3 regions of the Paenibacillus sp. LS-5 genome follow, and region 1 is predicted to be linked to each of the others. Evidence: predicted binding sites of a transcription regulator. Region 1 holds the regulator's gene; each other region holds the start of a gene.
What was found. The regulator Rex, encoded in region 1, represses fermentation and respiration genes when NADH is low (regulators of the CRP and FNR family bind a similar motif). The targets are predictions, from matches to a motif close to TTGTGAAATATTTCACAA.

Region 1 (10,625 bases):
GGAGAGGTTATTATGGCACTCGCCGTGAAGTTCGGCAGAACCAGGCTGATCGACAATAATGTATTTATTCCTAAGGAGGTACTCGCTCTTGTTTAGACATATGATGAAATCCAAAATCCACCGTGCCACTGTAACGGAAGCTAATCTGAATTACGTGGGCAGCATTACCATTGATGAGAACCTGATGGAGGCAGCCGATCTGCTCGAAAATGAAAAAGTGCAAATCGTCGATAATAATAACGGTTCCCGTCTGGAAACCTATGTCATTCCCGGCCCCCGCGGCAGCGGCGTGATCTGTCTGAACGGAGCTGCTGCCCGGCTGGTTCAGCCTGGAGATACCGTAATCATTATCTCTTATGGCATGTTGTCTGCTGAAGAGCTGGCTACACATAAACCAACAGTTGTATTCGTGGACGCAGATAACAAGCCGGTTAAACTGGCGGATCATGAACTGCATGCAACCATTGCCTAAAGCTTAAGTCATGCAATGAATGCCAGGGATGAAGCGGCCCGTACTTGTGAAAAATGAAGGCAGGCAAGCTTAAGCTGATTTCATTTTCAGTAAGGGTGGGATGTCCCGTGTTTCAACATTTATTTGCTGAGATGAACAAGATGCTTCAGGAAATTACCGCCGACTTCCCTACTGCGGAGGGTACCCGCCGGAATGACCTTTTATGCAAGTACAATATGCTCCACAAGCTTAGTGACGAGGTTATGGATGAATGGCTATCCTTTGCGGAGAAGCTGAGTGATTTCCGTCAAAATGCTGACTTTACTCTGCCTTCCGAAGAGGAGATTCCCCAGGCAGAAGCACCTGAGCTTTTTATGGACTCTTTTGTCCGTGGCCAGGGTTACTACAAGCTGCTTATGTACCGGAAATGCATCGAGCAGTTCAAAGATGTTATCGCCCGATACCCGGACAGTCTGGCAGCTCGCCTATATTTGGCAATGGCTTATCTCCAGGAGGAGGAATTAGACGTTTCCTGGAGTCATCTGAATCACATGCTTGCCCTGATTCGTGAGAAGAAACTCAAGGCTATGATCTACAATGCCCTGGGCTGCATCCGGGCCTCCCAGGAGCGCTATAGTGAGGCTCAGGAGCTCTTCAGCCTCTCCTTGCAGCATGATCCCCAGCTTGTTGAGCCAAACGTCAATTTGGAGGTCTGCCGCAGGCGGGGAGGCAAGCTGCAATTCGGGCACCAGCTGGTTTCGCTTTTATAACCATTATTCCTCCATTAAAGCGATGTATCCCGCTAACCCAGGGGTGTACATCGCCTTTTTTCGTAACTTCTGTTATGCTGATAAGGAGTCTCAAGTGAAAGGGATTAGAACTTATAATGAAATTTGCCGTGCTTGATTTTGAAACTACGGGAACCCAATCCGTGGGTGAGATCATCCAGGTTGGCCTTGCCATTATAGAAGAAGACCGGTCTATTTCCCGGGTGTACGGTTCCTACGTCAAGCCCGGAACACCGATCCCCCCGTTTATTACAGGATTGACCGGTATTACAGACAGTGATGTGCAAGATGCACCTGAACTGGATGAGATGATGATGGAGCTTGTCCCCATGCTCGATGATGTCGTTCTGGTTGGACACAATGTGGCTTTTGATTTTCATTTTCTGCAGAATGCGCTCGACCGGTGTGGCTATTTGCCGTTCCAGGGCCGGATTCTGGATACGATTGATTTTCTTAAAATATGCTTTCCGTCATTGACCACTTACCAGCTCGGTGCGGTAAGCACCTATTTCGGCCTGACACATGACCGTCCGCATCAGGCAGACAGCGACGCCCATGCGACTGCACTTGTGCTGCTGAAATGCCTGGAGGAACTATACAGCCTCCCTCTCCTGACTATCCAGCGGCTGAATGAGCTGTTTGCAGACGAGGACAGTGATCTGGCCTGGTATTTTGACGGGCTGCTTCGTGAACGGGAAATGGAGACCTTCCAGCCTGAAGGAGAACTTACTTTCTACCGTCAGCTTGCACTGGCTGTCGGGGATTGGTCAGAGTTGTCCCCCCCCCGTGAGGAGGGAACTGGCAATCCTCTGCAGAATATTACCTTTGAGGAATTTATGGAAGAGGTGACTGTGCGGCTGAAGGAGACTTTGCCCCAGTACGAGAGCCGTGAAGCCCAAGAGATTATGATTCACGAGGTCATGGCGGCCCTTGAGGGTGACAAGCATCTCTTGATTGAGGCAGGAACGGGTACAGGTAAATCGCTGGGATATCTGCTTCCTGCTATTTATCACAGTGTGCGCTCAGACCAGAAAGTAATGGTGAGCACACATACCATCAACCTTCAAGACCAGCTGCGTGAGCGCGACATCCCGCTATTGACGAGTGTCGTGCCGTTCCCGTTTAAGGCTGCAATCTTTAAGGGAAGAGGGCACTATTTGTGTCTGCGAAAGTTTGAACAAAGAATAAACAAAAAGGACTTTACAAGTCCGAGGGAAGAAGCGCTTACTGCGGCACAAATGATTGTGTGGCTGACGCAGACCCAGTCGGGTGATGATGAGGAGCTGAATCTGAACGGCAGAGGCGGTGATTTCTGGGAGACTGTGGCCAGTGATACGGACTCATGCCTTGGACGATCCTGCCCCTGGTTCCGCAAATGCTATTACCACCGGGCTAAGCACGAAGCCGGGATTGCGGATGTCGTAGTGACCAATCATTCCAAGCTATTTGCTGACGTCAAAGCGGGGCATCAGCTGCTTCCAGCTTATGAGCACCTTGTTATTGATGAGGCCCATCATCTGGAGGATATTGCAGGTAAACACCTGGGCATGCAGATGAAATACTTTACCGTAGCCCATACGCTTACACGTCTCTATAAGGACAGCCGGAGCGGCCAATTGCCGGCTCTGCGTCAAACACTGCAGTCTTCAGGCAGTGAGCAGGCGGCGGAATGGAGCGGGGTGATCGACAGAATCTACCCGGATTTGCTTACGGTTAAGGAATCGTGGGACACGCTTAGCGACAAACTGTTTGCCCTGCTTCCAGAACGTAGTGATGCCGCAGCCGGGGAGGCCGGACAACTGGTAGCACGTTTGCTGCCAGGCAAGAAGCCCAAGGATTGGGAAGAGCTGGCTGCGCTTGAGAACACTCTACATCTAAGTCTTAGTGAAATTATCCGCAAGGGCGATAAGATGCTAAGTGAAATGCGTGAATCGGAGAGCCAATCGTCATCGGACAGTCTGGTGACGGATATCGGAGGGTTGTTCAAGGATTTAGCCTCCATACGGGAGCAAGTGCGGTTCTTCATGAACCTGAACGACGAGAATATTGTCTACTGGATGGAAGGCAGCGGTAACTATCGCGGGAAGTCGCTGCAGCTCTATGCGGTGCCAGTCGATGTCAGCGCCCAGCTTAAGGAGCTCTTTTTTGATAAAAAGAAAAGCATAGTCCTTACCTCAGCTACTTTGTCCGTTGATAAGTCCTTTCAATTTATGATTGACAATCTGGGACTTAGTGAATCCGCAGAACAAGGAAGGCTGATGACAGCTCTGCTCTCGTCGCCGTTTAAATACCGTGAACAGGCTCTTCTGGTCATCCCGCGTGATTTCCCCAGTGTCAAAGGCAGCGTGGGCGATGCCCGTTTTGTCGATAAGCTGGTGCACTCATTGGCTGAGGCAGCTGTGGCAACACGGGGGCGGATGCTTGTACTTTTCACTTCTTATAAAATGCTGCGCCAGGTCTATGATCCTCTGAAGGAGGCACTCCTCTCTGAGGATATCACTGTACTGGGGCAGGGAGTGGAAGGGGGCAGCCGGAGCAAGCTGATCCGGCGTTTTCAGGATAGTGCAGCTTCTGTGCTCCTTGGAACCAGCAGCTTCTGGGAAGGTGTGGATATTCCCGGGGAGGCTTTAACCTGCCTTGCCATTGTCAGATTGCCTTTTCAGCCGCCGAACCATCCGCTTGCGGAGGCTAAGGCTGAACTGCTTCAGGCTCAGAAAAAGAACCCGTTTATGAAGTTGTCAGTCCCCCAGGCCGTTATTCGTTTCAAGCAGGGTTTCGGACGTCTGGTGCGTACTGCGCAAGATCGGGGTATTGTTATTGTATACGATACAAGGGTTATTGAATCTTATTATGGAAAGTACTTTCTCTATTCGCTGCCTGGACCCAAGATGGAACATATGCTGACAGATCAGATGGTTCCGCGAATTGCGGAATGGCTGGAAGACGGCAGTGTATCTTAACCTGCAATCATTTCTATTATAGTCAAAGAACAACAAAACTCCGTTTTCTTGGCGTCCGGTTCTGCTGTGACGCCGGGGAATGGACTAAGCTCACAAAACTTGGTTTATGCTTACGAAGTAAGTTTTGTACGAAGTAATATTATGATGCAATGCTCACAAAACTTGGTTTATGCTTACGAAGTAAGTTTTGTACGAAGTAATATTATGATGCAATGCTCACAAAACTTTTAGGAGGAGAAAATATGAAATCGGATAAAATATCGGAGGCCGTGGTACGCAGACTTCCAGTGTATCTGCGCTTCCTGAACGATCTCCTGAAGCGTGAAATCTCCACCGTATCTTCCCAGGAACTGGGACAAAAGCTTGAACTGAATCCAGCCCAAATCCGCAAGGATCTGGCTTATTTCGGGGATTTCGGCAGAAAGGGTATCGGTTATGATGTCTCATACCTCATTGAGAAAATCCGCCATATCCTGAAGCTTGACCAACAGATCAACGTGGCGCTGGTGGGGGCAGGTAATCTTGGTCACGCTCTCTCTAATTACAATGCCTACTTGAAGGACACCATGAAAATCACTGCTGTATTTGATTCCTATGCTCCCAAGGTGGGGCAGCAGATTAACTCACTTACCGTGCAGCCCATGGAAGAATTGGGAAGCACAATCCGTAAGCAGGGCATCCGTATTGGAATTATTACGGTACCGGATAGCGAAGCGCAGAACGTTGCCGATATTCTGGTCGATTCAGGCATTGAGGCCATTCTTAATTTTGCACCGGTGATCTTGAAGACCCCGTCTAATATCAGGGTTCATGCCGCTGATTTTACTACTGATTTGCAGAGTCTCGCCTATTATTTGCATGATGGAAAGGACGAAGTGGAAGATGCACAGCAATAAGATTGTAATTGTAAACGGCCGATTTCTGGTTCCGGGTACTGAGACACCAGTACTAAGCGGCTATATGACTATAGAAAAGGATATCATCACATACATAGGAGAAGCCAAACCTGTCATTGAAGAAGGTACGCAGACTATTGACGGAAGCCGCCTGCTGTTCATGCCGGGGCTGGTCAATACCCATGGTCATACAGCAATGTCGCTCCTTCGCGGATACGGTGACGACATGGTCCTTCAGAATTGGCTGCAGGAGAAAATGTGGCCAATGGAAGAAAAGTTCACCGGAGACGATGTTTTTTGGGGAACCTCATTGTCTGTACTGGAAATGCTGAAGGGCGGCACAACCACCTTCCTGGACATGTATGATCATATGGACAGGGTTGCCGAGGTTTCAGAACAATCGGGCATGCGTGCTGTACTTATGCGCGGGGTTATCGGACTTTGTCCGGAGGATGTGCAGAACCATAAACTGGCAGAAGCGATAGCCTTTGCCCGCAATTGGCATGGCAAGGCGGATGGAAGAATCACGACAATGATATCCCCGCATGCCCCTTACACTTGTCCTCCTGAATTTTTCGTAAAGTTTGTTCAGGCTGCCCATGATCTGGACCTGCCTATGCATACGCACATGTCGGAAACCCGGCGGGAAGTTGAACAGAATGCGGCGGATTACGGCTTGCGTCCTGTTGCACATCTGGAGAAGCTGGGGATGTTCACCCGCCCGTCGCTTGTGGCTCACGGAGTTCATTTGAATGATGAAGAAATAGAGATTTTAGCCCGCTACAACGTAGGGGTATCGCATAATCCTGGCAGTAACTTGAAGCTCGCAAGCGGGGTAGCACGGGTACCGGAGCTGCTGCGGGCGGGAGTCAAGGTATCGCTGGGCACGGACGGTGCTGCAAGCAACAACAACCTGGATATGTTCGAGGAGATGCGCCTGGCTGCTCTGATCCACAAAGGTGTGAGCGGAGATCCGACAGCTGTACCGGCACCGGAAGCATTGCTGATGGCGACCGAATATGGTGCACAGTCCATATTCCTTGGCAATACAGGACGGCTGGCTCCAGGGATGAAGGCAGACTTCATAGCTCTAAATATCGACCAGCCCCACTTCCTTCCGCATACGGATTTGCTTTCCCATGCCGTCTATTCGGCAAGTGCCAACGATGTAGAACATGTATGGGTGGACGGCAAGCAAGTGGTGAAGAATGGTCAATGCCTGACCTTGGATGAGGAGCTTATCCGCCGCAAGGCGCAGGAGACCTTCGAGGGCCTGCTGAAACGGTAAATGAACAGGATCAATGACGCATCCAGAAGAAAGGGAGCTGCACTTTGAAGAAAAGAAGAAAATGGCTTCTGCTGGGGATCCTCCTGGTTCTGCTCCTTCTGTTCGGACTAAGCCAGTTCTATGCTTACGTGATGAAAGACCAGTGGAACGAACGCAGTGCAGCCAGAGAGGTTGCTGAAGCAAGGGCAGGGCTGACCAAGGTAACCAAAGCACAGAAGTCCGTCTGGGACGAAAATTCGATATACTGGGTGCTCACAGGACGTAATGCAGCTGGAACGGACCTTATGGTATGGGTGCGTTTTACCCGGGATGGCAAACCCGCCGGAGGCGACAACGATGTGTATGCGGAAGAGTTGTCCAAGGGCATGTCGGAGCAGAAAATCCGCTCCGTCATAGCAACGGATCTGCCGGGAAGCAGCATTGAACGGCTTTTGCCCGGAGTGTATAACGGAGAATATGCCTGGCAGTTATTTTACAAGCTGGAAGGCAGGTATTATTACAAGTTTTACCGATTTGCCGATGGCAGCGCGATTGGAGACGGCTACAGCTTACCAAGCCGATAAAGTGCTAGAGTAGAATATCGAGCGGGTAGATAGTAATCTGTCTACCCGCTTTTTTGTATATGGGGAAGATGAAAGATAGGCTGTATTAACGGATATATCAGCCGATATATACTTTTGATGAAGACATAATTATAACTTTGATATAAAAAAACAAATAGTATCCAAAGAAAAAAGACCGCAACACTAAATGTTGCGGTCTTTGGTGTCGATATAAGGGGAAATGAGCTGTCAGTATGCCCAGAAATTAGTACTGAAAATTTTAAATATATTCACACTTTTCTTCGAAATCGTATATACACCTATGATATACTACTACTTGTACTAAGGCATGCTAAAGAGCATGTCAGTCTCGGAAGAGCGGTAGACACGCTATTTCATATCTATTCTATTATGTAACTTGTTTTTTATTATTGAGAGGAGGACGTTTCATGAAGCTACGCCTTATGCCTGTACTGCTAACGTCTTTGCTGTCTGCTGCGTTGCTATTCGGAGGCTGGTATTCCTATCGGGAGTTCGCCGTGCAGGAGCCGCTTCGGAAGATAGTATCTGCTTATGAGGGAGTGAATGATTCCCATATCTCTATTAAACGTAATGAGGTTACTTTGAAACTTGATTTGAAGCCGGGCACAAAATTACGTGAACTTGTTCAGTACGTAAATACTGAGGGAAGATCGGCTATTAACGGCCGGGCACTAAAACTGGATGTGGAGCAGCATTCCAGTCAGCTTCTGGATGAATATTGGGATCAAGCGATGTTCTCGGTTGCTGAAGCGATGGAGAGCCGTAAATATACATTAATTCCTGCGAAGTTGGATGAACTGAAATCTCAGAATCCCAGTTACAGCAGTGTGGTCGCTACAACAGAGATCGATGATAATAACGTATATGTGAGCCTTAGCGACGGTAAGGAAAGCAAATTCATTATTTTACCACGCGCAGCGGCAACGATGGGAGTGTGGAATAATGCCTAAGTTTTGGAAAGAGGTAGTCATCGGATTTGTTCCTGTACTGATGATTTTTATGGCGTTTATCGGCATTAATATTTTTCCGGTTATCATTGCGGCCGGTATGGTTGGCGCACTGCTGCTTATTGCACATCTGCGCGGCGGATTAACAGTGAATGCCGGAGGAGACAAAAAACGTAAGAAGAGCGGCCCTTCGAAGCTGACCTTTGAAGAAATCGGAGGACAGGACAATGCCAAGCAGGAGCTGCGTGAGGCGCTGGATTTTCTGATCCGCCATGAAGAAATCAGCAAATTTGGTATCCGTCCGCTCAAAGGGATTTTGTTGACAGGCCCTCCGGGGACCGGTAAGACTCTTATGGCCAAAGCTGCAGCACACTATACAAACTCTGTATTCGTAGCTGCATCAGGCAGTGAGTTCGTGGAGATGTATGTCGGTGTCGGCGCCGGACGCGTACGTGATTTGTTCAAGGATGCACGGACACGCGCTTTGAAGGAAAATAAACAGAGCGCGATTATTTTTATCGATGAAATTGATGTCATCGGCGGCAAGCGCGAAGGCGGACAGCAGCGTGAGTATGATCAGACACTCAATCAGCTACTGACCGAAATGGACGGAATTTACAATAATGATACGCCGCGCATTCTGCTGGTCGCGGCAACGAACCGCAAAGAAATGCTGGATTCAGCGCTGCTGCGTCCCGGCCGCTTCGACCGTCATATCCAGGTGGACATGCCGGACAAGAAAGGCCGTAAATCTATTCTCGATCTCCATGCCCAGAATAAACCGCTGCATGAAGGGGTTAATCTGGATAAGATTGCAGAAGAGGCTTACGGTTTCTCCGGTGCACAGCTCGAGAGTGTGATGAACGAAGCAGCGATCTACATGATGCGTGAGAACCTGACAGAAGTGGAGCAACGGCATCTGTCGATGGCAATCGATAAAGTGATGATGGGCGAAAAGACAGACCGGGAGACGAACCACGAAGAGAAGAAACGGGTGGCGATCCACGAACTGGGACATGCCATTATGGCCGAGCTGCTGCGTCCCGGTAGTGTCAGCCAGGTTACGCTTACGCCGCGCGGGCAAGCGCTTGGGTACGTACGGCATAACCCGCAGACTGAGCAGTATCTGTATACAAAGGACTACCTGGAGAATCAGATTATGATTGCGCTGGGCGGAGCAGTAGCAGAAGAAATGTACTATGGCGGAAGAAGCACCGGATCACGTGGTGACTTCGATCAGGCGCTGAATATTGTGGAGACAATGATGAAGTCGGGACTGACTTCACTTGGGATCGCTAATCTGCAAATGGTTACCACCGAAGAGTTAATGAAGGAAAACAGTAAAATACTGGATGAATTGATGGTGCGTACTCATGAGCTTCTCGGGAAGCAGCGAAATGTATTTGATTACTCTCTTGACATATTAATGAAAGAAGAAGTTCTCTCCGGAGAGCAATTTCGTTGTCAATTTCGTGACAGTGTCCTTTTACCGGCATAATTCTTTATGCCGGTTATTTTTTTTTACTTTTCAGACATGCTAAGATATTATTATATGTCGGGCTACATATTTTTTACGACAGACAAGGTACAATACAAAAGTATAGATACCTGAAAGGATGGAGACTTTTACATGAATTTTAAAAAAATCGGTGTCATCGGTGGTGGCACAATGGGTCAAGGGATTGCTGAAATGCTGGCAGCCAAAGGCCTGGATGTTATGCTTGTGGAGAAAACCGCAGAAAGACTGGACTATTCCTATGCAATGATCGAGACAAGTCTCGACAAACAGCTGGAGAAATGGGCAATTACCCAAGCTGAAAAGAAACTGATTCTTAGCCGTATCGAAAAAGTAACACATTTCGCTGAACTTAGCTCCTGCGATATGGTCATTGAGACTATCACCGAGGACCTGGAAGCCAAGCAAAAGGTATTCAATCAGCTCGATCAGGTATGTCCGAGCCACATTATTCTGGCCAGCAACACGTCTACACTCAGCTTGACTGAGCTTGCCAGCTCTACAATGTACCCGGAACGCGTCATCGGCATGCATTTCATACATCCTGTAGCGAAGGTAGATCTCGTCGAGATCGTGCGCGGACTGAAAACTTCTGACAGCACTTTTGAAGATACCAAAGCCTTTGTTGATGAAATTGTTGAGAAAAAAGGCGTCATGATCTACGAATCCCCAGGATTTGTATCTTCACGCCTCATTTGCCTGTTCATTAACGAAGCTATGCATGTCCTGCAGGAAGGTGTCGCTTCTCCTGAAGATATTGATGATGCTATGCGTATCGGTTATCAATTCCAGCACGGGCCGCTTGAAATGGCTGACCGTTTCGGTCTGGATTCCGTTCTTGCTGCACTGGAGAATATGTTCCGGGAGTACGGCGAACTGAAATACCGTCCGTCCACTATTCTCAAGAAAATGGTTCGTGCAGGACAACTGGGCATGAAATCGGGCGAAGGATTCTTCAAGTACGACAAGGATGGTGACCGTGTATGAATATTCTAGTAATTAACTCAGGAAGTTCTTCATTGAAATACCAGCTCTACAATATGACCGATGAATCTGTACTTGCCAAAGGTCTGGTAGAACGCATTGGGATGGACTCCTCCATTCTGAATCACAAGCCAACAGGCAAACAGGAAATTACGGAAGTCAGTGAGATCCTTGAACATAATACTGCGATCCGCAAAGTGCTTGCTTGTCT
Region 2 (10,625 bases), on a different contig from region 1:
TAGCCAAAATGCTGCAGGACCAGCTTGTTACGATTCGAGGTGACCGTTTCGTCATTCCGGTCAAAGCGGAATACCGTGCCCATTTCGGCGGAATCGTGCATGACCAGTCGGGCTCGGGTGCTACGCTTTTTATCGAACCGGAATCCATTGTGGCAATGAACAACAAGCTGCGTGAAACCCGTCTGCGCGAGGAGCGGGAGATTGAGATCATCCTGCACCGCTTGACCGCACTCGTTGGCGATATTGCCGAAGAAATGGCTTACGATGTAGATATTCTGGGCGAGCTGGACTTTATATTTGCCAAGGCGCGTCTGGCCCGTGACATGAAGGCGATACAGCCCCGCATGAATGACCGGGGCTACCTCAAGCTCCGCAAGGGACGGCATCCGTTGATCCCCGCAGAGCAGGTGGTTCCGCTGGATGTCGAGCTTGGCAACCAATATAGCTCGATCATCGTGACCGGACCTAATACAGGCGGTAAGACGGTCACGCTGAAGACGATTGGTCTGCTCAGCCTGATGTCGATGTCGGGATTGTTTATCCCGGCAGAGGAAGGCAGCCAGATGTGTGTATTTGATGCGATTTATGCCGATATTGGCGATGAGCAGAGTATTGAGCAGAGCCTCAGTACCTTCTCCAGCCATATGACCAATATTATTTCCATTCTGCGCAGAATGACTCCAAAAAGTCTGATTCTCCTGGATGAAGTAGGGGCGGGTACCGACCCGGCCGAAGGTTCAGCCCTGGCTATTGCGATTCTGGAGCATATTCACCGGACCGAATGCCGGATGGTGGCCACTACGCATTACAGCGAGCTGAAAGCCTATGCTTATGAACGCAAAGGTCTGATTAATGCCAGCATGGAATTTGATGTACAAAGTCTCAGTCCTACCTACCGGCTGCTGATCGGTGTGCCAGGACGAAGCAATGCGTTCGCCATTGCCGAACGCCTCGGTATGCCTAACGCCATACTGGAGCATGCGCGCGGTGAGGTGAAGGAAGAGGATCTGCGTGTCGAGCATATGATTGCTTCGCTGGAAGAGAACCGACTCGGAGCGGAGAACGAGCGTGAACGCGCCGAAGTGATCCGCCGTGAAGCGGAGGAATTCCGCAGCCGGCAGCAGCAGGAGCTCGAGAAGCTCGAGAGCCAGCGTGACAAGCGGCTGGAGAAGGCGGAGAAAGACGCCAGTGCGATCCTCGATAAGGCCCGCAAGGAAGCCGAGCAGATCATTGGTGATCTGCGCCGCCTCGCTTTGGAGGAAGGGGCTTCCGTTAAGGAGCATAAGCTCATTGAAGCCCGACGCCGCCTGGATGAAGCGGAGCCTGCGCCCCGCAAGAAGACAGTGGCCAGAAGCAACGTCAAGGCACCAAGAAAGATCCAGCCTGGTGATGAAGTAAAGGTGCAGAATGTCAACCAGAAAGGCTATGTGGTTGAACTGAGCGGTCCCAAGGAAGCCATTGTGCAGTTTGGCATTATGAAGATGAAGGTCAATCTGGAGGATCTGGAATTCCTGGCCTCTGCACCCGATTCACCGCCTCCTGCACTTCGTCGTGCCACTACGGTCAAACGTACCCGTGATGAGAATATCCGCAGTGAGCTTGATCTTCGCGGTGCGAATCTGGAGGAGGCCATTATGGAGACAGACCGCTTCATTGATGAGGCGTTTCTTGGCAACCTGGGGCAAATCTCCATAATACACGGCAAGGGCACCGGGGTGCTTCGCACAGGCATTCAGGAATATCTGCGTAAGCATAAGCATGTGAAGAGCTACCGGCTCGGGAATTATAATGAAGGCGGCGCGGGTGTAACCGTAGCCGAACTGGAATAGCGGCTGGAGTCCAGCGGAAAGAGGGAGAAGCATGCAAGAAAATATTGATCTTTTGCTGGATCATCCGCTGGGAGCACTGCTGGGCTATTTTACTGTGGCCATTCTGGGCCTGGTGGTATTCCTGTCCTTCTTCGAAATGGTGACCAAATATAACTGCTGGGAAGAAATCCGCAAAGGAAATGTGGCAGTAGCCATGGCGACCGGCGGAAAAATCTTCGGCATATGCAATATTCTGCGCTTCAGCATTTCAGCGGGAGCCTCGATCTACGAAACGATGAAATGGTCGGTGGTGGGATTCCTGCTGCTTCTGCTTGCCTATTTTCTTTTCGAGTTCCTGACCCCGGTCTTTTCCATTGATGATGAAATAGCCGCAGATAACCGTGCCGTGGGTCTGACTGCCATGATGATTTCCGTGTCCCTGTCTTATGTGATTGGTGCTGCTATTTTTTAAAGCGGGGTGTAGAATAACATGAAGATTTTGGTGCGGGTTCTATTCTTTTCTGCCCTCGCATTTATTGCGGCCGGTATAATATATTTAATGATCAACTGAATTCAAATGTGAGGTAAGAAGGAGATATTTCAGATGGAAACAACAGTGTGTCCTTGGTGTCATACGGAAATTGTGTGGGACGAGGAGTTCGGGCCGGAGGATACCTGCCCTCATTGCAACAATGAACTTAGCGGTTACCGCACGGTAACTCTTGGTGTAGATGACCTGGAGGATGAAGACGAGGCGGATGAAGCCGCGGAACCGGAGCAAGAGGAAATAAGCGATGAAGATCTTTGGGATGACAGCGACAAAGAAAGTGTAGTGCCGATATTCAATACCCTCGTACAGTTCGGCGATGATTATGATCTGAAGCTCTATGAGTCGAGCGTGTCCGCTATTCTGGCGGCGCAGCTGGAGGCACCGGAGTGTCCTCAGTGTCATGAGCTGATGCTGCTCTCCGGAACGCAGAAAGTGGAAGGCTTCGAGCCATCATCCCCGGAGGCGCTGGGAGGACCTGTTCTGCAACCGCCTTTCTCATTGAATCTTTTCGTCTGCCCATCGTGCTTCCATGTACAGCATAGTCTGGCGCAGGAAGACCGAATTCAGCTTGTGCGTAATCTGAGCACCGGCAACAAGTAATACAGGTTATGGTTTCTCCATGAGCTGGGCATGTTAAGCAGACACGCCCAGCTGGCAAGGAGGAACGGAATGAAGGATTCATCTCATAAGCAAGAGATACTGCTGCTCGCAGTCAACGGATTATGTTCATTAGCGAGCGTGCTGGCAGGTACATTTTTGAACGTATATTTATGGAAGAATAGGCAAGATTTCTCCATGATTGGCTGGTTTACGGTTGCTCAGCAATTGGCCGTAGGTCTAAGCTTCTGGGTGGCCGGGAAATGGGTAAAGGAACACAACAAGATGAATGCCCTGCGGCTGGGTCTGGCCGTTTCGGGCCTTTTTTATTTGCTTGTACTGTGGCTGGGAAATCGGGCGATTTATTATATATGGCCGCTTGGATTAGTTCTGGGTGTAGCCATGGGTTTGTTCTGGCTGGCCTATAACATTGTTTATTTTGAGATTACGGATGCAGGCAACCGGGATTTTTTCAATGGCTGGATGGGATTGTTAGGTTCATTCACCGGTATCCTGGGGCCTTGGGTGTCAGGCTGGATCATTTCTTCACTGCATGGAGAACGAGGGTATCGCATCGTGTTTATCTTATCCCTCTCTATTTATGGAGCTGCCGTGGTTTTAAGCTTTTTTCTGAAGAAACGCAAGAGTGAAGGGGCATATTTGTGGAAGGAGCCATGGAGAGAGCTGCACCGAAAGGGCAGTGCCTGGCGGCCGGAAGCTGCCGCGCTGGTATTCCAGGGTTTACGGGAGGGCGTGTTTTCTTTTTTGATCGGTCTTCTTGTGTACATAGCGGCTAAAGAGGAAAGCAAGCTTGGACAATTTGCACTGATCACTTCAGCAGTTTCACTGGTCAGCTACTATGCTGCCGGCAAGTGGTTCAAGCCAAGACTCCGATCGGGGGGAATGTTATTCGGAGGTATTTTGCTGATTGCCGTCATTACCCCCCTCCTCTGGAGGGTCAGCTACGGAACTCTGCTAATCATGGGTATTGGCACCTCACTTTTTATTCCATTATATATGTTGCCGATGACCTCAAGCAGCTTTGACCTGATGGGAGAGTCGGAGGAGAGTGTGGGTAAACGTGTAGAACTGGTGGTTCTGAGGGAGCTTTGTTTGATGACAGGTAAGATTCTGGGTGTTTTTGTATTTATAGCTATGCTATCCATTAACGATTCGCCCCGCGTGATCACCTTGTTGATGCTTCTCCTGGGCGCTGCCCCGCTAGGAAGCTGGCTTACACTTCATCGTCTGCTGAAGCGCAAAGCGGAGGAATCCCTCTAATAGTCAATTGAAGGTTAGAACAGGGGGAATACGGCATTGGCCAAAAAAAAGGATTACGGTCTGAGGACAAAGGTTACGGTCATGGTCTCCGCTGTGGTGATGCTGGTCATGATAGTGCTATACATTATTTTCAGAAATCAGATTATTCCTCAGACCAGACATGCCCTGGAGGATAAGGCAATAACTATAGCGCGGACCATTGCTTTGATGCCGCTGGTATCAGAGGGGCTCAGTGAGGGCCGAAGCAAGGAGATTCAGGCCTACACCTCCAAAATCACCCGACGCAATGATATTATGTTTGTTGTCGTCATCGATATGAACAGCATCCGTTATTCGCATCCCGATCCTTCGAAGATTGGCAAGACTTTCGTCGGGGGAGGGCAGGAGATTGCGCTGCGCGGTGAAGAAGGCATCTCAGAAGGGGAAGGACTGCTGGGCAAGTCGCTGCGAGCCTTCGTCCCCGTCTATGACAACAGAGGTTCCCAGGTGGGAGTGGTGGTAGTAGGTCTTTCCATGGAACGGGTGCACCGGCTGATCCGGCAGAATGAATGGACCATTATAGCCATCCTGTTGTCAGGCGCTGTGCTGGGAGCCGGAGGAGCTATGGTGCTGGCCCGCAAAATCAAACAGATGATGTTCGGTATGGAGCCATCCGATATCTCCAAGCTTCTGCAGGAGCGTAGTGCCATGCTCCAATCCACACGTGAAGGAATTATTGCGGTCGACGATCAGGCCCGGATCACCATGATCAATGTAGAAGCGGAACGGCTTCTGGGGACGGCAGGGATTACAGGCAATGTGGCGAACCGACATATCGCAGATTACTGGCCGGAGCTACGTCTGGAGCAGGTACTGTTCAGCGGTGAGGCGAGGCAGGATCAGAATTTGGAGCTGAATGGTATCTCTATCTTGGCGAATAGTGTTCCGATCCGAGTAAATGGCCAGATCGCAGGTGCTATTGCCACGTTCAGGGACAAGACCGAGCTTGCGGTACTGGCGGAACGGCTGTCAGGTATTTCTGTCTATGCGGATGCCCTGCGTGCAGGGGCGCATGAATACATGAATAAGCTGCATGTGATCATGGGAATGACTCATATGGGTCTGTACGATGACCTGCAGCAGTATATTTCGGGAACCGTCATCAATCATCAGAATGAGATTGGTTCGATTACCAGGCACATCAAGGACCCGGTTATGGCCGGCTTTCTGCTGGGGAAATTGAGCAGGGCCCGGGAAGCGGGAATTGAGCTGCAATTGGCCGAGGACGGTTACCTGCCGGAATCTGCAGATCCGCAAGTCATGCATGAACTGATTACCATCACCGGTAATTTACTCGACAACGCTATGGAAATACTGGAAGGCTGCAGCCTAAAGAAGATTGAGCTGGCTTTTCATTATGACCGGGAGCGTCTGATCTGCACAGTGAGTGACAGCGGATCGGGAATTCCTGAAGCACTTCGGGAGCAGATATTTGTCCAAGGATTTTCTACCAAGGGAGAACACCGGGGGATAGGCCTATATCTGGTCCGTAAAAGTGTTGAAAAGCTGCATGGCCGGCTTGAGATCTTACCCGGTGTGGAGCGCGGAACTACGTTCATGGTTGATGTGCCATATGCGGTGAAGGAGGATGAGGCCAGATGACCATTAAAGTACTGATCGTTGAAGATGATCCGATGGTAGCCAAGTTCAACCGCCACTATCTGGAGCAGATCCCGGGCTTCGAGTTCGCGGGCTGGGCTGCTTCGGGCGATGAGGCCGGACGGATGCTCGCAGAGACTAAGGTTGATCTCATGCTGCTGGATTTCCACATGCCGCATACCACCGGGCTTCAGCTGCTTTCCGCTTTGCGGGAGCAGGGGAGTATGGTAGACATTATCGTCATTTCAGCGGCCAGCGATAATGCCAGCATCCGGAAGGCTCTTCAGCTTGGGGCTGTGGATTATTTAATCAAACCATTTGAATTCGCCCGATTTCAGGCGGCGCTGACCACATACCGGGAGGATTTCGCTCTGATGAAGCACAAGGAGAATCTTAGTCAGGAGCAGCTGGATAAGCTGCTGCGCCATTCCCTCAGTACCGAGGAGGACAACAAGAGCGGCACACTGCCCAAAGGTCTAACAGAAGGTACGTTGGAGAGCATTTGGAGCACCATACAAAAGCTTGAGCATCCGGTGTTTTCGACTGAGGATATTACGGAGGTAGCCCCGATATCACGGATCTCCGTCCGCAAGTATCTGGCGTTTCTCACAGAGGCGGGTGTACTGGACATGGAGATCAGCTACGGTGCGGTAGGCAGACCCGTATATATGTATACCGTAACCGCTACGGGCTATGATATTATTGCAAAATATATTTAGGCGGATGCTGAAGCGGAAAGGACCTTTGGGTCCTTTTTTTCATAATCCCAATGATCGATTGAAAACAGTTGGTCCTATTTTTGAGGAGTGGTTGTAGGAGATGGAAGTTGCAGAATCCACTTACTTTAGTTACTTAACAATTTCTTTAATTACGTAAGCTTCCATGATCAGCCCCTTTGCCGCTATGATAATTGTGAAAATATGCACAAGGGGGCAACATTACAATGAAAAAGAAAGCAGCAGCGGCTCTTATTCTCATTCTTTCTGTCTTGCTGGTTATAGCGGGATGCGGCAACAACGGCAACAGCAACAGTGCTGAGAGCAAGAGCAAGAACACTGAGACTAAAAAGACAGAAGCAGTTTCAGGGGCATCTGAAGCAAGTTATACTCCGTACGATCAATTAAAAGATAAATACGATATCATCATTGTCGGTGCCGGTGGTGCCGGGATGTCGGCAGCGCTTGAGGCGAAAGCTAAAGGCCTGAATCCGGTTATTCTTGAAAAAATGCCTGTAGCGGGCGGTAATACATCTAAATCTTCATCCGGAATGAACGCTTCAGAGACGAAGTTCCAGAAAGAGCAAGGCATTGAAGATAGCAACGATTTGTTTTATGAAGAGACCCTTAAGGGCGGCCATGATACGAATGACAAAGAAATGCTCCGTTTCTTCGTTGATAATTCTGCGAGTGCGATCGACTGGCTGGATTCCATCGGAATCCGTCTGAATAACATCACGATTACCGGCGGCATGAAGGAAAAACGCACACACCGTCCTGAGGACGGTTCGGCAGTTGGGCAATACCTCGTCAAAGGCTTAGTGAAAAACGTTCAGGAAAAAGGCATTCCATTGTTTGTGAACGCTGATGTTAAGGAAATTACTCAAAAAGACGGTAAGGTTAATGGAGTCAAAGTCCTCTTCAACCAGGCAGATGAAAAAACAATAACAGGTTCTGCTGTCATTGTTACAACCGGCGGTTTTGGCGCGAACAAGGAGATGATCTCCGAGGTTAGACCTGATCTGGAAGGGCTTGTAACCACCAACCAGGTTGGCAGCACCGGTGACGGTATTAAGATGATTGAGAAGCTCGGTGGCACTACAGTGGATATGGATCAAATCCAGGTTCACCCGACGGTACAGCAGGAGAAATCCTATCTGATCGGGGAAGCGGTTCGCGGAGAAGGCGCTCTGCTTGTAACCAGTGAAGGTAAACGGTTCGTTAACGAAATGGATACCCGGGATAATGTTACGGCAGCCATCAATAAGCTTCCTGAAAAAGCTGCGATCCTTGTCTTTGATTCCGGTGTCAGATCCCGTGTTAAAGCGATTGAACAGTATGATAAAATGGGATTTGTTCTAAAGGGTGATTCCATCGAAGCCTTGGCTAAAGAAATGGGTGTTCCTGCAGATCAGCTGAAGACAACTGTGGACACATGGAACACTGCGGTCAAGAATAAAAAGGATGCTGAATTCGGCAGAACAACCGGGATGGATAACGACCTGTCCGGCGCACCATTCTACGCTATCAAAATCGGCCCAGGGATCCACTACACCATGGGTGGTGTAAAAATTAATACAAATACAGAAGTGCTGAATAAAGAGGGTCAACCCATCACAGGTCTATTCGCGGCTGGTGAAGTGGTAGGCGGACTGCACGGTCAAAACCGGATCGGCGGCAACTCTGTAGCCGAAATTATTATCTTCGGCCGTCAAGCCGGAATCAAGTCGGCTGAATTCGTACAGGCACAATAGATAGATTAGCTTAATTGAGAAGGGTGTTCCAAAAGCCATGAAATAAAATGGCTGCTTGGAACGCCCTTTTTTTGCACAAGATCGCAAGAAACCAGCCCTCTAGGATACCGGAGAAGGTTTGGCCGTCCGGGTCAATGAGAATAGGTCAAGCTCCGGCCGGGTCCGGCCAGCGAGGGTGTCGGTGAGCAGCTCTGCCGCAATCATGCTGTATACCGTTCCGTTGCCCCCGTAGCCTTCGATGAAGTAACAATGGGGATATTCCGGATGAGGGCCTATAAAAGGCAGTCCGTCACGGGTGGTTCCGAATACACCGCCCCATGTGAACTCCGCTTCAACTCCTTTTACTTCTGGAAAGAGGGCTTCGAGCTCCTCCAGCAGCCTCTGGCTCTGGGACAGCACTCTGGTCTCCCTTTGCAGGGGACCCGTTAACTGTTCGTCCTTGCCTCCTGCAATAATACGTCTATCATTAGTCATGCGAAAATACAAATAAGGCCGTGCCGTTTCCCAGATCATGCTGTGCTCATGCCATTTGGGGGAATTCTTCAAGGGCCGGGTCATGATCGCATAGGTGTTAATCAGTTCGGCTCCCCGGTCCTTTTTCATCTCCTGAGTTTCATAACCCATGGCAAAAATAACATTTTTGGCAAAAATCCGGCCATGCTCTGTGTAGCAGGTGACCCCATCTGTAGCGTACTCAAAATGCCGGGCTTTAGTGTGTTCGTATACGCGTACTCCCTTTGCATGTGCCTTTTGAATCAGACTGTGAAGCATCCGGAATGGATTGGTATCCGCATCACCTCTGGAGTAGATTGCCGCAGACTTGGAGAAGGAGTAATGAGTGCGGATCCTGTCTTCCTCCCAGAACTCCGCGTCGAATCCGTGTGCCGTCAGGTTTTCATACTCCAGCTGCAGCTGGGCAACATCCTCCGGGAAGCTGGCATACAACAGGCTGCTTCTGGGAATAATGTGCGGATCAATATCCAGCTGGTCCGGAAGTGTCAGAATCTTCTCAACAGCTTCACGGCATAACTTATAAAATAACAAACCTTCTGCAGCACCAAAGGTATTCATGCATGAGGTGAGTGATTTGTCGTTGGCAACCTGCAGCAAACCGGTGTTGGCCTGCGTGCTGCCGTGACCCACTGCCTGTTTATCAATCAATACGGTGCTGGCCCCGCTTAAGGACAAGCGGTATGAAGCCATAGCCCCTCCCATGCCTCCGCCTACGATCAGGCAATCGCATGTGATGTCCCCATCCAGTACTGGATATACAGGGAAATGCGGCAAGGTTCTCTCCCAGGGCGTCTGCCCGCTGGTTAATTTCATCTGTTGATCTCCCCTTTATGAGATTCCGATAAGGTAGTATTGGTCGCTGTATTTACTCTCATACATCATTACGCGTCTTCTTTACAGTCAGGAAGATGTGCCTTATTGCACATATTTAGTCTTAATGCGCAGCATAATAATACGGCTTGAACCATTTAGAAGGAGGGACACAAGAACATGCAATCTACGCAAATGCAGGCCCTTAGCGGGAAAGAACTGGAATATATTGCGGACTCCATCTCCAATGAGGATCTGCTGATCAAGCAGCTGGCAGCAACCGCCAGCAGCACTCAGAACTCGACGGTTAACCAGATTTGCAATCAGCAAATCCAGAGCCATACCCACCATATGGGCATGCTCATTCAGCTTTTGCAGCAGCACCAGCAATATGCCCCATCCCAACCGCAGCAATAAGTGCTTTTAAGCATGAAATCTAAAAATACTTCAAGGAGGTAATAAAGTGTACGCACAAAATGGAGCACAATTTATGGCAGATGAGGATCTGTTGACCATGATTCTGGATGACCTGAAACGGACAGTACGCGAATATACAACAGCGGCTACTGAATCGAATTGTCAAACCGTGCGCCGGGTCTTCAATGATCTCACCATGGATACACTGCGGATTCAAGGGGACCTGTACAACCAGATGTCTCAGATGGGATTTTATCAAACACCAGACAAAGCCCTCCGCCAGGCTGTGGATAAGCAGATCCAAAGCGCACAACAAATCCAGCAGAAATGCCAACATTTTGTACAGCAAAAATTAAATGGAACTGGTGATTACCGTCAGGCTCCTAACGTGCCGCAGCATCAGCCGAACGTGCAAAGTTCATACTATATGTAACCCGGCTGTCCTATGGCCGACGCAGCACCATAGCTCTTTCCCGCTTCCCGGGATAATAGGTGCTTTTTCAGAATAAGGCAATCCGTTAACCCCGCTTCTGCGGGGTTA
Region 3 (10,625 bases), on a different contig from region 1:
TTCTGGTCGGCAACAGTGAGCTTGCCTCAAGCTCGGGCAGGCAGCTAAGCGAGGCCTATACAGAAGGATTGACGCTTATTGAACTGTTTAAGAGAAGTGGGGTAGTCACCTTTGCGGATGACGGCTACAATATCCTGGCAGTCAACAAAGTATCTTTAAGCCCGGAATGGGTCTGGGAGATTGAATTGAACGGCAAAAAAATAACGGATTGGAACACCCGCGTTGACCGCGTGGATAGCATTGTTGCTGAAGCAATCCCAGCAGCAAGCGGGGCCGAGCTGCAGCCGGTTATTTTCACGGTGAACGGTGGCAGTGAGCAGCCACAGATGACGCATTCTTACGTGCTGCCTTATTCCAGAGAGTTGTCTGTCCGGGGTGTGCTGCAGACCAGCGGAATGGTACAGCTCTCCGAGGACAATAAAACAATAATCAGCATCATGGAGTACAAGCCGCTCAGTAAGGAGGCATGGACGCTGAAGGTTAATGGGAAGCAATTGCTGGACACCGGGATTGATATGAAGCTTAGACCCCAGGATACTCTGGAGGTTGAGCTGGTACTGCGTTAAATTTAAGATCACTTCGCCATTTTCCCTAGTTTTACGACATAGGGGAAATGGCGATTTTTTTGTATCCAAACGTATGGGGAAGCAGTTAAGAAATTATGTGAAATACTTCACAAATAATGTGATTACAATCACAAATCCCTTTCAAATTTAAACAGTATAATTTCACTATAAAGTATGTTGTGAGGAAGTTCAGAGCTTGAAGGAGGTCATTACAGTGACAGTGGAGAGAGAAAAACTAGTACTCATAGGTAACGGTATGGCAGGGGTAGGCACAATCGAGCAGATTTTGAAGCTTGGCGGCGCTTATGATATTACTGTATTCGGAAGTGAGCCACATCCCAATTACAATCGCATTATGCTGTCATATGTTCTGGAAGGCAGCAAGACGATGGAGGATATTGTCCTGAATGACCGCCAGTGGTACGCGGATCATCATATTACTTTGCATACAGGAACTACTGTTATCCGTATTGATGAAGCATCCCGGCAGATTATCACGGATAATGGGCTGTCAGTTGCCTATGACAAAGCCATAATCGCCACAGGCTCGAACTCGTTCATTCTACCTGTACCGGGAAGCGACAAGGAAGGTGTAGTCGGCTTCCGCGATATCGCGGATTGCGATGCGATGCTTGCAGCAGCGAAGCAGTACCGTACGGCAGCGGTTATCGGGGGCGGACTCCTGGGACTGGAAGCGGCTAAGGGACTTGTGAATCTCGGTATGGATGTTACGGTTGTACATTTGCTGGAGGATCTGATGGAGCGTCAGCTGGATCATACAGCTTCCTCCATGCTTCAGGCGGAACTGGCCCGTCAGGGTGTGAAGTTTGCTATGGGTAAGCAGACTGTAGAGCTGACCGGAGAAGAACGTGTGAACGGATTACGCTTCAGTGACGGAACAGAGCTGGCGGCAGATTTTGTAGTGATGGCAGTAGGAATTAAGCCGAATACTCAGCTTGCCAAAGAAAGCGGTATTACGGTGAATCGCGGGATTGTTGTCGATGATTATCTGCAAACCTCGATGCCAGGTGTATATTCCGTTGGTGAATGTACGGAACACAGAGGGACCTGTTACGGTCTGGTAGCACCGCTGTTCGAGCAGGGGATGGTGCTGGCCAAACATCTGTGCAATGTGCCGACTCAGCCGTATGAAGGTTCTGTCGTAGCCACCAAGCTGAAAATTTCCGGAGTGGATGTCTTCTCTGCCGGTGAGTTCACGGAAACTCCAGAACATACCGTCATCTCTTCCAAAGATGAATGGAAACGGACCTACAAGAAGATTCTGCTCAAGAATAATACCATTGTTGGGGCCGTACTCTTCGGCGATGTCACGGAATCAGCCAATCTGCAGAAGCTGGTGAAGCAGGGTTCGGAAATGACGGATGAGATCTACGGCGAAGTTATGGGTACTGGTTGCTGCGGTGGAGGCGGAGCCAAAAAGGGCTTGTCGGTGGAAACGATGGCCGATGAAGAGATCGTCTGCGGCTGTAACGGTGTGACTAAAAAAGCCATTGTCGATGCCGTAACGGAGAATGGATTCACCACTGTGGATGAGATCAAGGCCTGCACCGGGGCTACCCGTTCCTGCGGCGGCTGTAAACCTGTAGTGGAACAAATCCTGCAATTTGTCCTTGGGGACAGCTTCCAGCAGAGCGCCAAGCAGGGAATCTGCGGCTGCACCACCCTGAGCAGGGACGAGATCGTAGCCGAAATCACCTCTAAAGGGCTGAAGACAACCAAAGAAGTCATGAATGTACTGGACTGGAAGCAAGCCGAAGGCTGCTCCAAATGTCGTCCGGCAGTGAACTATTATCTTGGCATGATCTATCCTGACACTCATGAGGATGAGAAGGAATCCCGTTTTGTCAACGAACGGATGAGTGCGAACATCCAGAAAGATGGTACCTTTACAGTTGTACCTCGTATGTATGGCGGTGTTACGACACCGGAGGATCTGAAACGGATAGCTGATGTCTCTTTGAAATATGATGTTAAGGTTGTGAAGGTCACCGGCGGACAGCGTCTGGACTTAATCGGCATCAAAAAAGAAGATGTGCCCAAGGTGTGGGAGGAGCTGGACATGCCATCCGGCTATGCCTACGCAAAATCCCTGCGTACCGTGAAGACCTGTGTAGGCTCGCAGTTCTGCCGTTTTGGCACACAGGATTCGATGGGAATGGGAGCAATGCTTGAACGCAAATACGAGCGCCTTGATTTTCCAGCCAAGTTCAAAATGGCAGTCAACGGCTGCCCGCGCAACTGTGCAGAATCCTGCACAAAGGATATCGGCATCGTCGGTAACGATGGAGGATGGGAGATCTTCATTGGCGGTAACGGCGGAATCAAGCCGCGTATTGCTGACGCCTTCTGCAAGGTGAAAACTGATGAGGAACTGGTAGAGGTCTGCTCCGCAGTCATGCAGTATTACCGTGAAACCGGCAACTACCTGGAACGGACTTCCGAGTGGGTGGAACGCATGGGACTTGAGCAGATTCAGAAGGTGATTCTGGAGAACGAAGAGCAACGTAAAGAGCTTGCTGCACGTATAGATTTTGCCCTGGCACAGGTTTCGGATCCCTGGAAAAAAATGTTGGATGACCAGGAGACACGTACCGCACTTTTTGAGCAGGCAAGAGTCTGACCTATACCCACTATGAGAGGAGAGAGCTTAATGCAAACCACTACACAAGAATATGCTGTAGGCACGGTGGAAGAGTTCCTGCTGCAGATCGGCCGGGTTGTTACCACCGGTGAGATTGAATTAGCCATTTTCCGTACCTCGGATGGGGCCGTTTATGCCCTGGAGAATCGCAGTCCGCATCCCAAAGGCGGTCCGCTGGCTGAAGGGATCGTCTCCGGCTACTATCTGTACGATCCATTGTATGACTGGAAAATTGACCTGCGAAGCGGCGAAGTGCAAGCCCCAGACCATGGTCAGGTGAAGGTCTATCCGGTTCTACTGGACGGCGGTATTGTAAAGGTCAGCCTGTAAATATATTGGATGAATAAATAATTATTTGGAGAATGGCGGGGTGGACGTGTGTTTACGCAAAGTGTAGAGAATATCGTAGAGACGGCAGTATCCAAACGGGATAAGATGAATGAAAGTCTGCCGAAATACTTTCTTGCCGCATTGCTGGCTGGAGCCTATGTAGGCATTGGTATTATTCTGATTTTTTCGCTCGGGGCGCCACTGGCAGCAGTGAAATCTCCTTTTCAGCCGCTGATTATGGGTATGTCCTTCGGGATAGCCCTGACACTGGTAGTCTTCGCGGGCTCGGAGCTGTTCACCGGGAACAATATGTTTTTCACTGTAAGCACACTTGCGGGAAGAACCAGTGTATGGGATACGGTTAAGAATTGGGTTCTCGTATTTATCGGGAATGTTGCCGGTGCGGTGATTCTGGCATTGCTGATCCGGGGGACAGGATTATTTTCAGCCGCTCCGGCTGAACATCTGATTTTTACAGCAGCGGCTAAAAAAATGAGCCTGCCGTTCTCTGAGCTGTTTTTCCGCGGTATTCTCTGTAACTGGCTAGTCTGTCTGGCACTGTGGATGTCCTCCCGTGCCAAAAGTGAGACAGCTAAGCTAGTGCTGATCTGGTGGTGTTTGTTCGCATTCATAGCAAGTGGCTATGAGCATAGTGTTGCGAATATGACGCTGCTGAGCGTAGCCCTGCTCCTGCCTAACCACCCAGAGACCATCACCCTAGCCGGATGGATGCACAACATGATTCCAGTTACCTTGGGTAATATTATCGGCGGCGGTGTGTTTGTCGGCATGGCGTACTGGATGATCTCCCCGGTACGGGCTGCACGGACTGGTGTTATTAACAAGACGAAAAAGCAAGTCAGCTAGATTCTTAGAGAGCCCTGTGGTCAATGACTGCAGGGCTTTTTTGCATGAGTGAATAAAATGAACGTGGCACGAAATTTGTATGAATAGCGAAACTGCCCTGGCAAGAAAAAAAGACGCCGGACAGGGCGTCTTTGACCACTCTATTAATTTATGCGAATTCTCCGGGTCATATATGATTCATTGAGGTGAATAGAGGGTATTAGTATTAGGACATTAAATGCGGCAAATTTCGTTAGGACACAATTCACAGTGGCAGATGTCTTGAAGCATCGACAGATCCTTAATCACAATCATGCCATTCTCATATTCCACAGCATCTTTTTTACGCAAATCGCTCAGCATCCGGTTGACGCTCTCACGGGTTGCGCCGATCATGTTGGAGAGATCCGTATGCGTGATTTTTTTGTTGATCAGAATGCTGTCCCCGGTCTTCTCGCCATAGGTATTGCCCAGTCGAATCAGGGTGGAGCAGAGTGCGCCAGGCTTGCCGTACATCATCAGATCACGGAATTTCGTCTGTGTGAGACGGTGATGGATACCCATCCATTTCATAAAGTCGATGGCAAAATCACAATGCTGGCAGATCAGAATCTCCAGATCCTTCTGCTCGATAACGCCAACTTCGCTTTCTTCAATCACTTCAGCGGTGAAGCTGTGCTTGGTGCTGAAGAAAGGATCTGCCTGACCTACCATATCCCCTGCCTGATACATATACAGAATGAGTTCTTTGCCTTCGTCAGTAGATTTGGTAAGCTTCACACGTCCACGTTTGATATAAAACAATTTATCCGAGTAGTCACCTTCCCAGAACAAATGAGAGCCCTCAGGTACCATACGCTCTTTCATTGTAACCAGAAGCCGGTTAAAGTTCTGTTCGGAGAAACAGTTTGTATTGCCGTGGGCCTCGATAACATTATAATGTTCCTTTATCATAATCGATATCCCCTTTATTCCCTCAGTTTTTCAGTAAATTTTAAATTAATTATACCTTGAAATTCCTCTTTATGGGTGATAATTTTCGTTAAAAAGTGTCGATTTTTTAACATTGTGATAATTTTCACTTCAAAGGTGTGAGATTTAATATTCTTTTGAGCTGAAATAGGGATCAAAAGCATTAATCACTCACTATTATAGCAGTAGTCACCTATTATGGACAGATAATGGGTGCTGCTGTTATTTTCTTTTTTAGCGAATATTGATTTTTTAGGATGCAACCCCAGGATTGCATGAATGGTAAGACCTTGATAGACTTGTTGCAGGGAAAGAAAGCGATTTCCTGAATGATTCTATCATAATGAGGAAAGCTTGAGGGATGAGTATGGAGACTTTATTGTTATGGCCTGAGGGGGCACCAGGGGCACAGGGGACAAGTGATGAGGATTGTCCGGCGATTACGCCTTATCTGGTGGAAGGTGATAAGAATGCTGCTGTGATCGTCTGTCCGGGCGGGGCCTATGCTATGCGGGCGGATCATGAAGGCGGGCCGGTTGCAGAATGGTTGAACTCGCTGGGAATATCAGCCTTTGTGCTGCGTTACCGTGTAGCACCTTATGGTTATCCACATGCATTACTGGATGCACAGCGCGCGCTCCGGATGATCCGGCACCATGCAGACGAGTTCGGAATTGATTCTGGCAGATTGGGCATTCTGGGATTTTCGGCAGGGGGACATTTAGCTTCTGCTGCTGGTGTATTATTCGATAAAGGTGATGAAGATGCTTTAGACCCTATGGAACGACAGTCCAGCCGCCCTGATCTGCTGATCCTGTGTTATCCGGTAATATCTATGGCTGAAGGTGTAACTCACCAAGGTTCAAAAGAAAATCAGTTGGGAAGCCATCCTGATCCCGAGCTTGAAGAACGGCTCAGCAGTGAGCTTCAGGTAACGTCAGCAACGCCACCAGCGTTCCTGTGGCATACCTCGGACGATGAGGCAGTGCCGGTGGAGAACAGCCTCCGATTTGCCGCAGCGTTAAGCCGTCATCATATTCCGTTCGATCTTCATATATATGCGCATGGAGAACATGGGCTTGGTCTGGCAGGCGATGAGCCTCATACCCGAAGCTGGACGGAGGCATGTGCCTCCTGGCTGGATTTACAAGGATATTGCAAATAGTTTTAACAGAAGAAGCTTTTCATGGGCCGATGCGGTTCTATGGAAGGTTTTTTTCTTTTGGTTCTATACTTTGTCATTTTCCAAAAATTAACTATACCAATGGGATAAAATTCAATATAATGGAAAATAAAAGGCGATAAATTGCAAGGCGGTGATGCTTTTTGTCATGGGGTCCGGCGGGATTTATATTCTTCTCGACTATTGAGGGGGTTGGGATTTTTGCCATGATGATGTCGTTCTTCAGGTTAAGGGCGACGGATTATATATGGCCTGCACTATTTACAATTTTGCTGATGAACCTCGAGAGCTTTGTACTGAGGAATAATTTTGATATAGGCTATCTGGTACCTCTGGTAAACATGCTTATTTTTATCTTTTTGCTGACTGCGATCATTAAAGTACCTCTTATTTGGTCATCGATTATAGTGATTTCCGGCTATCTTGCCTTTAGTATGATCCAGCTTACTTTGATCCTCTTCCTATTTGGCTCTATTTCTCATTCACAAACTTCATTGCTTAATGAATATTATGGGCAATTCATATCCGGCTTTGTCAGTATGGCTCTAGCATGGTTTCTTTATAAATTCGGCATAGGGTTTACATTTGATTTTGAAAAGCTGCGCTCCCGTTGGGAGGTTGTACTAATGATTGGTTGGATTTTACTGTTTTTACTGCTGTTTTCACTCATTATGTACAAGAGTGAGACTAGCTGGTGTCTTCTTTTTTTTCCCAGCGCTTTTGTATTCTTAATGTACTATTCCATGAAAAAGGAGAAAATGAATGATTGAAATGCTTGCGGCAAGAATGGCTGTAACTTTAAAACGCTCTGTACCAGATCATCCTTCTTCTGTTGAAGTTTTTACATTTGCCATTTCCATGATGCTCAACCTGTTATTTATTGTCGCAGCGACACTGGGCATATCCCTATATAACGGACGGACGGTAGATGTGGTTATTACACTGATCTCGTTTGCTATTCTTCGCCAGTTGACCGGAGGTATGCATCTGAGATCCAATCTGCGATGCGCTATAGCTTCCACCTTGCTTTTTACAGGTATTTCGCTTCTTTCACTGGGGCAGTTTTGGATTCTTACGGCAACAGCAGCAGCTATCATTATCATCTGTATTTTTGCACCGGTCGGTATTAGCCAGCAATCAACGATACCCTCCAAATACTATCCATATATGAAGCTGGCAGCGATAGTGCTTGTCGCCTTCAACTTTCTGATATTGTCACCTGCTCTGGCGTTCAGCTTTTTGGCCCAGAGCATTACACTCGTGCTGGGAAAGGTGGTGAGATCATGAATCTGGTTGCAAATGTACTGACCAAGGTTGCAAGTGCTGCTGTAAGCACAAACAGCTTTTTGTTTTTTTTCAAAGGCAATATTCCCGCTGAACTGTTAAAAAAATAAATAAGAAGGCAGGTTGATTCCATTGCGAACGTTATCCGTTACCGCAACCGCTGACGGATCTACCGGGATCATCGCTGTTTACTTCGAACACATCCTGTTTCTTAAATGCAATTCCAACGAATCACAGTCTATCCTGGTACATACGAGGGAAGGCGTATACTACATCATGGGACCCTTGCGGTACTGGGTGAACGCGCTTAACAGCACCGGATGCATTTTTAGCATCGTAGATCGGGGAACGGCGGTCAACATCGCTAACGTGGCATGTCTAGACAGGACCTTCAAGGTTGCTTATTTCGATCCTGTGAGCAGCCAGAACTCTCTAAGCTGCACAATAGCCTATCATCGTTACAGAGTTGTTGAACAAGAACTGACCCGAATGAATCCTAATATTATATTGTGCTAGATAATCTTGTGAGGGGACTGTCCGATGACAGTCTCTATTTTTTATTTTCACCTCAGTTCCTTACTATAGAATATAAATTTCACAAAGACAGACTGGTGAACCAACGATCTGTACTTAACGGAGGTGAAACCCTGTAGATGGATAGAGATAAGATAGAGGAGCAACAACAAGAAAAGCAGTATTACAGTGAAATATGTCAAGTGAAAAAATTCACGTTCGCATAAACGACAAAAATAGCGCTGATTATAAACATAATATGTAAGTAAAACCTTAATATGATCGAATGAAAGCGCTTTGAAAACAAATCAAAAAAAACTTTATACTTTGTGAAAGATTTCACTATACAACCCGTAAAGGATGTGATAAGATAAATGTGTAGAGAAAAACAACCTAAAAATTGACAGGAGGACGAGGGAGATGGCAGTTAAAAACGAAGTCGCCGCCCAAGTGAAACAAACCACCGCTGAAGAGTATATTCAGGCTTTGGTGGATAAAGCAAAGAAAGCTCAAGAGGCTTACATGGAGCTGGATCAAGAGCAGGTTAACACAATCGTTCATGCAATGGCGTTGGCAGGACTCGACAAGCATATGTACTTGGCAAAGCTGGCTGTTGAAGAAACAGGCCGCGGCGTCTACGAAGACAAAATTACGAAGAACATCTTCGCAACAGAATATATCTGGCACGGCATTAAGTATGATAAGACAGTAGGCGTAGTTGAAGACAATCAATACGAAAGTTTCCAGAAGATTGCTGAACCAGTCGGAATCGTAATGGGTATCACACCGGTAACCAACCCAACATCCACCACGATGTTTAAAGCATTGATCGCCGCTAAGACACGTAACCCTATTATATTCGGTTTCCATCCATCTGCGCAAGAGTGTAGCGCTGCAGCAGCTAAGATTCTTCATGACGCAGCTGTAAAAGCTGGTGCTCCTGAAAACTGCATTCAATGGATCGAACTTCCTACAATGGACAAAACAAACGCACTGATGAACAATCCGGACGTTGCACTAATCCTGGCAACAGGCGGTTCGGCAATGGTCAAAGCAGCTTACAGCTGTGGCAAACCAGCTCTCGGCGTAGGCCCTGGTAACGTACCTGCCTTCATTGAAAAGAGTGCTGATATCGATCAGGCAGTAACCGACATTATCCTTTCCAAAACATTCGATAATGGTATGATCTGTGCTTCCGAGCAAGCGGTTATCATTGAAGAAGCAATTTTTGACCAAGTGAAAAAGAAAATGATCGCTAATGGCTGCTACTTTGTTAATAAAGAAGAAGCTGCCAAGCTGACAAGCGGCGCAATGAACGTCGAAAAATGCGCAGTAAACCCTGCTATCGTAGGTCAATCCGCAGTGAAAATTGCTGAAATGTGCGGAATTCAAGTTCCTGCCGGCACTAAGATTCTGGTTGCTGAACTTGAAGGTGTAGGTACTAAATATCCGCTGTCCGCTGAAAAATTGAGCCCGGTTCTTGCTTGCTACAAAGTTAAAAACGCAGACCAGGGTATCGAACGTGCAGCACAGATTGTTGAATTTGGCGGTATGGGTCACAGCTCGGCCATTCACTCCAACAATGAAGAAGTTATTATGAAGTTCTCGCACCGTCTGCAAACCGGACGTATTCTCGTCAATTCGCCTTCCACACATGGCGCAATCGGCGATATCTACAATACGAATATCCCTTCACTGACTCTGGGCTGCGGATCTTACGGCCGCAACTCTGTATCGCAGAACGTAACTGCCATTAATCTGATCAACGTGAAAAGGGTGAACCGTCGTACCGTGAATATGCAATGGTTTAAAGTACCTGACAAAATTTACTTCGAAAAAGGATCCACTCAGTACCTGGCTAAAATGCCTGACATCACACGGGTAGCTATTATCACTGACCCAATGATGGTTAAACTGGGCTATGTAGAAAGAGTTGAGCATTACCTGCGTCAACGCCAGACTCCAGTAGCGATCGAAGTGTTCTCGGAAGTTGAACCAGATCCATCGACTACTACTGTAGAAAAAGGTACTGCAATGATGAACAGATTCCAACCGGACTGCATCATCGCACTCGGTGGCGGTTCCCCAATGGATGCTGCCAAAGGCATGTGGTTGTTCTACGAACACCCAGACGCTGACTTTAACGGTTTGAAACAGAAATTCATGGATATCCGCAAACGCGTATACAAATTCCCTAAGCTTGGTAACAAAGCGAAATTCGTAGCGATTCCAACTACTTCGGGTACTGGTTCGGAAGTAACTTCTTTCG

Region 2: the regulator Rex is predicted to act here: its motif matches at 6,785-6,802, upstream of AC0MA3_RS08635 (flavocytochrome c).
Region 3: the regulator Rex is predicted to act here: its motif matches at 8,684-8,701, upstream of adhE (bifunctional acetaldehyde-CoA/alcohol dehydrogenase).

What each region holds. Positions count from the first base shown of each region.
Region 1 is NZ_JBWAVA010000013.1:150,848-161,472, forward strand. Features, by position in the region: gene panC (pantoate--beta-alanine ligase) at 1-96, shown strand, start outside; gene panD (aspartate 1-decarboxylase) at 89-472, shown strand; gene AC0MA3_RS18870 (tetratricopeptide repeat protein) at 580-1,221, shown strand; gene dinG (ATP-dependent DNA helicase DinG) at 1,338-4,199, shown strand; gene AC0MA3_RS18880 (redox-sensing transcriptional repressor Rex) at 4,442-5,095, shown strand; gene AC0MA3_RS18885 (amidohydrolase) at 5,082-6,383, shown strand; gene AC0MA3_RS18890 (cell wall elongation regulator TseB-like domain-containing protein) at 6,428-6,946, shown strand; gene AC0MA3_RS18895 (hypothetical protein) at 7,375-7,917, shown strand; gene AC0MA3_RS18900 (AAA family ATPase) at 7,910-9,412, shown strand; gene AC0MA3_RS18905 (3-hydroxyacyl-CoA dehydrogenase family protein) at 9,545-10,417, shown strand; gene AC0MA3_RS18910 (acetate/propionate family kinase) at 10,414-10,625, shown strand, end outside.
Region 2 is NZ_JBWAVA010000004.1:225,157-235,781, reverse strand. Features, by position in the region: gene AC0MA3_RS08665 (endonuclease MutS2) at 1-1,829, shown strand, start outside; gene AC0MA3_RS08660 (DUF350 domain-containing protein) at 1,861-2,280, shown strand; gene AC0MA3_RS08655 (hypothetical protein) at 2,413-2,958, shown strand; gene AC0MA3_RS08650 (MFS transporter) at 3,028-4,236, shown strand; gene dcuS (DcuS/MalK family sensor histidine kinase) at 4,273-5,877, shown strand; gene AC0MA3_RS08640 (response regulator) at 5,874-6,593, shown strand; gene AC0MA3_RS08635 (flavocytochrome c) at 6,818-8,344, shown strand; gene AC0MA3_RS08630 (NAD(P)/FAD-dependent oxidoreductase) at 8,444-9,670, opposite strand; gene AC0MA3_RS08625 (hypothetical protein) at 9,848-10,084, shown strand; gene AC0MA3_RS08620 (spore coat protein) at 10,131-10,517, shown strand.
Region 3 is NZ_JBWAVA010000002.1:461,500-472,124, forward strand. Features, by position in the region: gene AC0MA3_RS05385 (hypothetical protein) at 1-566, shown strand, start outside; gene nirB (nitrite reductase large subunit NirB) at 781-3,207, shown strand; gene nirD (nitrite reductase small subunit NirD) at 3,238-3,558, shown strand; gene AC0MA3_RS05400 (formate/nitrite transporter family protein) at 3,607-4,425, shown strand; gene AC0MA3_RS05405 (Crp/Fnr family transcriptional regulator) at 4,639-5,358, opposite strand; gene AC0MA3_RS05410 (alpha/beta hydrolase) at 5,744-6,541, shown strand; gene AC0MA3_RS05415 (hypothetical protein) at 6,703-7,329, shown strand; gene AC0MA3_RS05420 (accessory gene regulator B family protein) at 7,322-7,846, shown strand; gene AC0MA3_RS05425 (AgrD family cyclic lactone autoinducer peptide) at 7,843-7,953, shown strand; gene adhE (bifunctional acetaldehyde-CoA/alcohol dehydrogenase) at 8,777-10,625, shown strand, end outside.